2 regions of the Acetonema longum DSM 6540 genome follow, and region 2 is predicted to be linked to the other one. Evidence: riboswitches for the same ligand, from Rfam matches in the RefSeq annotation. Region 2 holds a riboswitch; the other holds the start of a gene.
What was found. Region 2 has a riboswitch for thiamine pyrophosphate ahead of thiM (hydroxyethylthiazole kinase). Riboswitches for the same ligand answer to the same signal wherever they lie in the genome.
Positions count from the first base shown of each region.

Region 1 (4,353 bases), on a different contig from region 2:
TTTTACGATATATAAACGAAGATATCTGTTGACGTCGCAATGTAGGAGGTGTATTTTGTTGCGTCGGACGCTTTCCTGGTTTATACTGGTTTTAAGTTTGGTTTTGGTACAGGTCGCCGCAACAGATCGCCCTGCGATGGCTGCACCGAGTCGGGCGGAAATCACGCAACTCCGCTCAGGGATATTCATGGATGACGCAAAAGGGATTAACGTCATGCGGTATGTCTTTGATGTGACAGGCCCTGTTGAGGCTCAGGGAGTCGTAACCGGTAGTTCGGCATCACGGTTGGTTGTAGCGATCAAAGGAGCAGTTCCCGCCAATGGGAACACCCTGGCAATGGATGACGCCATGGTAGATAAGACAAGTTTTACCGTATACGGGGCCAGTACCCGGGTAAACCTGGATTTGAACCAAAAGATCACTCCTAAGGATATTAAAGTATTTACATTGGCGAATGATGCTCAAGCCGACAAACCCTATCGTGTGGTAGTGGATGTACATATGGATGCTGCGCAGGCTGCCCGGGCGAGCACTCAAAGCAAACCAGCGGCCACAGACGCCGGCGATGCAAAAACACCGGTGACTGCAGCAGTTCCATCGACCTTGGCGGCGGCAGAGAGCAAGGCTTCTGAAAAGCAAGTGCCGGCCCAGCTTTTGCAAGTGCGTTCTTTTACCCATCTGGATGCGGTAACCGGGGAAAGTAAGCTGCGAATTGTGGTTGATCTTTCGGCTCCGGTTCAACCTGCCGCAGTGATAAGTGCTTTGCCTGTTCCCCGCTTGACGGTGGAACTGAAAGGGACCAAAGGAGCGCCTTTGGAAAAAATTCCGAAGCAATATGAATTTGATGGCAAAATTGCTGATAGAATCACGATTGTGCCATCAGAAAAAGATGACAGCCGTTTGATGATTGATATTCCCTTTGCCTTGACCGAGGGAGAATACAAAGTTTTTACTATGCCCGAGGATGCAAAATCCGCTAAACCCTATCGGGTTGTGATTGATATCAATAAAAAGACGCCTCCGGGCAAGTTTCAGTTTACGTCCGGGCTGGCCAATAAAATTATTGCCATTGATCCCGGCCATGGCGGCAGCGATCCGGGTGCGATCGGAGTAACCGGGCTGCAGGAGAAAACCGCTAATTTGGCTGTGGCCAAACAACTGAAGGCAATGTTGGAGAAAGCCGGTGCCAAGGTTATCATGACCAGAGAAACCGATGTGGACGTCTATAGCGCCAGTATCACTGACCGTGATGAATTAAGGGCTAGGACCGCCATTGCCAATCATGCCAAAGCGGATGTATTTATCAGCATTCACTCTAATGCTGCTCCCAATCCGGCCATTAAAGGAACCCAGACATTCTATTTTGCCAAATCGAGTTATGATGCTATGCTGGCCCGGTCTTTGCAGCAGGAAATGATAAAAGCCGGGGGATTGCCGGATCGCTCGATCAGCGCCACTAACTTTTATGTAAATAAATATACACTGATGCCTGCAGCATTGGTTGAAATGGCTTTCCTTTCTAACAAGCAAGAGGAGAAATTACTTGCCTCCCCTGAATTTCAAGAGAAGATAGCCCGGGGGATTGTACAGGGGCTGGAAACATTTTTCGCACAGGCAGCCAAACAGGGGGGTGGGCAATAATGTCATACAGAAAACTCGCCGTATGGATGATTCTGATGATGATGGTCTGGCTAATGGGCGGCGGTTGTACGGACACCGTACCTGCCGGCAGTGATGCACCAGGCAGGCGAGCAGAGGACGTTAGTCAGCCTAAAGCCCCGGCAAACAATAAGGTTACAATCACAGTATATTTTGCCACTAAGGACGCAATATACCTGGCGCCGGAAACAGCCACCCTTGACAAACCCGCTAACCCGGTGCAGTCGGCGATGGAGCTTTTGATGGCAGGTCCGAAAAATAAAGACCTACTGCCGGTTATACCGCCGGTGGCCAAGCTGATTAGCATTAAGGTAAAAGACAAAATTGCCTACGTGAATTTCAACGATAAGCTGAAAAAACAAAACCCCGGCGGGTCGACTAATGAAATTTTAACCATCGGGGCGATTGTCAATACTCTTACGGAATTTCCGGAAATCAAGAAAGTGCAAATCCTGATTGATGGTAAGGTGGTACAGACACTTTCAGGCCATTTGGACATCAGTGAGCCGCTTAGCCGGTCGGAAGGAATTATTAAACAGCCGGTTAAAAAGTAGATAAATTGAATATAACCACTAGGGGTGCATCATGCTGAGAGGCGAAAGCCGACTCTTTGAACCTGATTTCTGGGTAATACCAGCGTAGGGAAGTGGTTAAAAGACTGTTGGATGTTAGACAGCCGTTTAACCAATTTAGGTTGAATGGCTGTCTTTTTATCAAGACGGAAAAAGCTCCGCAAAGCGGGTTTGTTTCTCGTCAAGACGGAAAAAGCTCCGCAAAGCGGGCTTGTTTCTTGTCAATTATGAATAAGGGGGAAGATACCATGGCTACACAAATGCAGCAGGCCCGGGCCGGTAGAATAACCGATGCTATGCGCCAGGTGGCTGAATACGAGGGTCTGGAAACCGAACTGATTAGACAGCGCGTGGCCGAGGGCACAATTGCCCTGTGCGCTAACATTAACCATGCCACCCTGGAACCACGAGGTTTTGGCCTGGGACTTCGCACTAAGGTTAATGCCAATATCGGCACTTCCAGCGCCTATCCTGATCTGGCGCCGGAACTGGATAAACTGGCGGCAGCTATTGCGGCAGGGGCGGACGCGGTCATGGATCTCAGTACCGGGGATGACATTGACGCATCCCGCAGGGCGATTATTGCCAAGTCTACGATCGCGGTAGGGACTGTGCCGATTTATCAGGCCACGGTAGAGGCGATTCGCGACCGGGGATCCATCATTGCCATGACCGGCGACGATATGCTGGCTACGATTGAAAAACAGGCCAAAGACGGCGCTGATTTTATGACGGTGCACTGTGGTGTGACCCAGGCCACGATTGCCCGTCTGCGTCAGCAGGGCCGCACGGCGGATATTGTCAGCCGCGGGGGCTCCTTTTTGACCGGCTGGATGCTGCATAACGACAAGGAGAATCCTTTGTATGAGCGGTTTGATGATCTTCTCTCGATCTGCGAAAAATATGATGTAACATTGAGTCTGGGTGACGGACTGAGGCCGGGATGTTTGGCCGATGCCACCGACCGGGCTCAGGTCCAGGAACTGCTAATCCTGGGTGAACTGGTGGACCGGGCCTGGGCCAGAGGGGTGCAGGTCATGGTGGAAGGTCCGGGCCATGTGCCCTATGACCAGATTGAAGCCAACGTGAAACTTCAGAAGCAGTTGTGCAAAGGCGCTCCCTTTTACGTGCTTGGACCTTTGGTAACCGATGTGGCTCCAGGCTATGATCACATTACTGCGGCAATTGGCGGTACTTTGGCCGCAGCTGCCGGCGCCGACTTCCTCTGCTATGTAACTCCGGCCGAACATCTGGGATTGCCGAATATTGACGATGTAAGGGAAGGTATCATGGCTTCACGTATTGCGGCCCATGCCGCCGATATCATCAAAGGCGTAAAAGGCGCCTGGGAATGGGATCTGGAGATGTCTAAGGCCAGGAAAGCCTTAGATTGGGATAGGCAAATCAAACTGGCCATCGATCCAGTCAAAGCGGCTAATTATCGCCAAGCCAGAAACCCTGGCGGCGCCGAAGCCTGTTCCATGTGCGGCAATTATTGCGCCATGAAAATTGTGGGACAATACCTCGGAAAAAGTCCCGAATCCTGCTAAAACAGATAAAACCCTTGATGCTTGCGGCATTAAGGGTTTTAGTATAATCAGTCAACATATATCCTGGGTACTCTGGCGCTTATAGCGCACAGCAGCTCATAGCTAATGGTGCCGCTTAGGTCGGCCAGTTCGGCAATGCTGATCTCTTCGGCGCCCTGACGGCCGAACAGTACGGCTTCATCACCTATTTTTACATCGCAGGTGTCGCCGATATCAACTATGATCTGGTCCATACATACCCTGCCTACGACCGGGCGACGTTTGCCGCCGATTAAAACCTGGGCCTTATTGGACAGATGCCGGTTGTAGCCGTCGCCGTAACCCAGGGGCAGGGTAGCCAGCCAGGTAGGCTGACTGGTAGAGTAAGTGTAGCCGTAACTGACTGAGGTGTTGGCCGGGACATGCTTTACATACACCACCCGGGTTTTTAACTCCATAGCCGGTTTGAGGTTCAGGTGCTGCTGCATTTCGTGTGAGGGAGGAAGGCCGTACAGGATGATGCCGGGACGGACGGCGGAACAGTGTCCGGGCGGCAGGTCGATGATGGTGGCGCTGTTGGCCGCGCTTACAA
Region 1 covers NZ_AFGF01000066.1:30,107-34,459, reverse strand. Annotated here, with positions in the region: gene ALO_RS20780 (N-acetylmuramoyl-L-alanine amidase family protein) at 56-1,642, shown strand; gene ALO_RS08335 (GerMN domain-containing protein) at 1,642-2,214, shown strand; TPP riboswitch at 2,225-2,322, shown strand; gene thiC (phosphomethylpyrimidine synthase ThiC) at 2,481-3,782, shown strand; gene alr (alanine racemase) at 3,830-4,353, opposite strand, start outside.
Region 1: linked by a shared signal. The riboswitch ahead of thiC (phosphomethylpyrimidine synthase ThiC) and the one ahead of thiM (hydroxyethylthiazole kinase) in region 2 are both predicted to bind thiamine pyrophosphate.

Region 2 (4,353 bases):
CGGCAGGTTTTTGCGGACAGGAGTCTTGGCTGCCGCTTCGTACATGTAAACGGGAATATCCAGCTTTTGTGCAATTTCCTGGGCCAATTCGTTGGCCAGGGCCACGCACTCTTCCATGGTTACGTCTTTCACCGGAATAAACGGGATGACATCGGTGGCACCGATGCGAGGATGCTCTCCCGTGTGCTTTTCCATGTCAATCAGCTGGGCAGCCTTGGCGCAGGATTGAAAAGCCGCCTGTTTCACCGCCGCCGGCTCACCGATAAAGGTCACAACAGTCCGGTTATGGCTGGCGTCGGATTGCACATTCAGCAATTTAACCCCTTCCACCCGCCTGACTTCCGCCACAATGGCATCAATGGCATCCCGTCTCCGGCCTTCACTGAAATTCGGTACGCACTCAACCAATTTCGGCATTTATAATTCCCCCCTATCTTGTTTTTATATATGGGAAGTTTCCTGTCGACACTACTTTTATCTTACATGTTCTGCCTTTATCCCCAATTTCCTCTTACCCGGCTTGTTTCATACAATGCAGCGCAAAAAAAGGCCCTGCAACTCCAGTGCAAGGCCTTTCATACTGAGAAATCATTTGCAAAACCCCACTGCATCCCCGAATCCGGAACCGTTCAAAAAGGTTCAGATGCTAGGCAAGAGTTTCCTAAACTGATTTTTCTTTGAAATATGTAGCCACCGGCGTCCTGCACAGCAGCCAGGCGATCATGCTGCCCCCGGTGGTACTGATCAGGAAGGGCGCGACAAAGAAGAAAGCGCCAACCTGAGACCCGATCAGATATTTGGCAATCGGATACGAGAGAAGCCCGCCGATAATGCCGGTGCCGATGATTTCCCCCAGGACGGCTCCCAGGATGTGATGGGTCCGCTTATAGACAAACCCGGCCAGGGCCGCCCCTGCCATACTGCCGGGGAAAGCCAGCAAAGAGCCGGTTCCCAGGATATTGCGCAGCAGCGAAATGCTGAAAGCTGCGCCCACAGAATAGCGAGTACCCAGCAACACGGCCAGTAAAACATTAATGGCGTGCTGGACCGGAAAACACTTAGACACTCCAACCGGAATATACACCAGGTGCGACGAAAGAACTCCCACTGCAACCAATAAAGCTGTTACCGTCAATTTTCTGACAGGCATGATATCCCTCCTTTAAATTTTAATTGATTTTGCCGTAATGAATCAGAGTATCCGGCTGCATCGTGGATATCGCATCGAAGAGACGCATCCGGAATGTTCCCTGTTCTTCGCCCGTTTTGAGTGTTTTTTGCGCTATTTCGCCGGCAATGCCCATAACCGCCACACCGGCCACGGCGGCCGCAAACAGATCATCAACCGCCCCGCAGCAACAGCCGACCAAAGACGTCGTCATGCAGCCGGAACCGGTTATGCCGGTCAGCATGAGGTGCCCGTTATGGATCAAACAACGCTTATCGCCTTGGGCAATGACATCGGTTTTGCCGGTGATAGCGATCACGCATCCCAACCGCCGGGACAACTCCCGGGCAATCGCCTCGCCGCCCTGCTCGTCAGCCGTGGAGTCCACGCCGCGAATTCCTGCATTCATCCCGGCCAGGATCTTGATTTCAGACATATTCCCCCGGATCACTGAGGGACGTACTTCCTGGATAATCCGTTGAGCCGTATGGGTCCGCAGTGTGGTGGCCCCCACTCCCACCGGGTCGAAAACTACTGGTTTTCCTAAAGCTGCCGCTTTTTTCCCGGCAATCAGCATGGATTCAATCGTACGGGTATTCAGAGTGCCGATATTCAGAACTAAGGCTCCGGCATGACTAACCATTTCTTCCACTTCCGCCGGATCATCGGCCATGACCGGCGAAGCGCCGATGGCCAAAGCAATATTGGCGCAGTCATTGACTGTAACATAGTTAGTCAAATGATGAATCAGCGGCTTTTTCTCCCTTACCCGTCCGATCACTGCGGCGGCTTGACGTGCAATGTCCATTCGTTTCTCCTCCTTACATAATGAAAAGCGCACCCGTAAGGATGCGCTTAACCAAACCCTTTTGCAGCAGTCCCTACGCTGGCATTATCCAGATCAGGTTAATGGGTCATAGACTTGCGGGTCTATATCTCAGCCGGCCTTTTCCAGCTCCCCAGGCATCTTTTTTCTATTAAATGTAACATATCACATCTGCATATTTTTTTCAATATCTTCAACCGGATAATTGGGGAAATTTATAACTCAGTCTAGCAAAGTAATAATCATCCAACAAAATGATTTAAAATAAAAAAGCAGGAAAACCAGCCAATTTTGTTTTCGTGCTGCTTGAAGCTTGAAGATATTTATGGCACAATATTTGCGTATAATTATTAAAGGAGGAGTATAAATGTCAACCGCAGCGTCCGAGACAAAAGCAAAAAAGATTACTATGCCTCATACCTATATCATTATATTCGGCGTAGTGATTGCCTGTTGGCTGCTGACCTTCTTAATCCCTCTGGGCAAATTCGATACCCATAGCATTACCTATATGAATGCGGAAGGGAAAGAAAAATCCAGAACCGTATTAATCCCGGAATCATTCCGATATCAGTATCCTATTGATAATGTCAAATTGAAGACAAATTTATCGGAATTAGTTAATAATGAAGCGATGTTAAATAAAGCAGGGCTTGATAAGGCGAAAATTGGTGCGTTTTTAGCCAAAGAACCCGGGGAATGGGATCATGCCGCTTTAGATGCAGCAGGCCTTAATGAGCCTGTATTATACAGCCTGTTTAAGGATCGGATTTATGATACAAGCGTGAAGCTTAAATCTCAGGCAAATATCTGGGGTACCGATGACTTTTACGGCTTTGGCGTTTTGAACTATGTATTTGAAGGCCTGGTAACGGGAGATAAAACCGGCTCGGCAGTAGGCATCGTTGCATTCATCCTGGTAATTGGCGGCTCCTTTGGCATACTGCTCAGAACCGGTTCCGTGGATGCAGGCATCCATGCGTTTATCAAACGGGTCAAAGGCTATGAAGCAGCTGCCATTCCGGCGCTTTTCACATTATTCTCCCTAGGCGGAGCAGTATTCGGCATGTCAGAGGAGACCATTCCTTTCGCCATGATCGTCATTCCCTTTGTGATAGCCCTGGGATATGATTCATTGGTAGGAATAGGTGTTACGTTTGTCGCCAGTCAGGCCGGAAACGCCGCCTCCTGGATGAATCCTTTCGGTATTGCCATAGCGCAAGGCATAGCAGGCGTGCCCGTAATGTCAGGGGCAGGCTTTAGAATCGCTATGTGGGTTATCACTACAGCCCTTGGCTGCGCCTATCTGACGGTTTACGCCAATAAAATCAAACAAAAACCGACATCCTCTATAGCATATGAAACAGATCGTTATTTCCGGGAGCACATCCAGGTCAACGAAGAAAAACATGAATTCAAATTAGGCGACAAACTGGTGTTGTTGTCATTCCTGGCGGGCATCATATGGATTATTTGGGGGGTTACCGAGGAAGGTTATTATATTCCTGAAATCGCTTCCCAATTCTTTGTCATCGGTTTGGCGGCAGGTATCATCGGAGTACTGTTCAAATTAAACAACATGAAAGTGAATGACATCGCCTCATCTTTTCAGCAAGGCGCTGCCGATCTTACGGGAGCAGCGATTGTAGTAGGCATGGCAAAGGGAATCATCCTGGTGCTGGGAGGCACCTCGGCAACGACTCCTACCGTATTGAATACGATATTGCACGACCTGGGTTCGGCATTCGCAGGGTTGCCTACTGTTGTTTCAGCTTTGTTCATGTATGTATTTCAAACTGTATTTAACTTTTTCGTAACATCAGGCTCAGGGCAAGCCGCTTTGACTATGCCGATTTTGGCGCCTCTTGCCGATGTGGTAGGAGTATCCAGGCAGATCTCCACCCTTGCCTATCAGCTGGGCGCCGGTTTTGCCGATGCTTTCGTTCCTACCTCCGCAAGCCTGATGGGTGTTCTCGGCGTAGCCAGGATCGACTGGGGCCGATATGCCAAATGGCAGATTAAAATGCAGGGTTTCTTCTTCGTAATCGGCTGCATCTTTATTATCGTTGCCGTCATGATCGGCTTCCATTGATGATTTTCTGATGATTTTCGTATCGTGAACTTAAAACCATGACCCGAGGGAGAAAGATGATTAAAATAATAAAAAACGCAAAAATATATGCGCCGGAATTCATCGGGAAGAAGGATATCGTGCTAGCAGGCGGCAAAATACTATACATAGGAGAGAATCTATCACCAAACTGCTGCTTTCCTATAGAAACAGAGGTCCTGGACGGTCAGGGAAAACTTTTACTGCCGGGCTTTATCGACAATCATGTACACATACTGGGAGGCGGCG
Region 2 covers NZ_AFGF01000007.1:56,321-60,673, forward strand. Annotated here, with positions in the region: gene ftcD (glutamate formimidoyltransferase) at 1-417, opposite strand, end outside; gene thiW (energy coupling factor transporter S component ThiW) at 662-1,150, opposite strand; gene thiM (hydroxyethylthiazole kinase) at 1,170-1,976, opposite strand; TPP riboswitch at 2,029-2,140, opposite strand; gene yfcC (putative basic amino acid antiporter YfcC) at 2,362-4,086, shown strand; gene iadA (beta-aspartyl-peptidase) at 4,146-4,353, shown strand, end outside.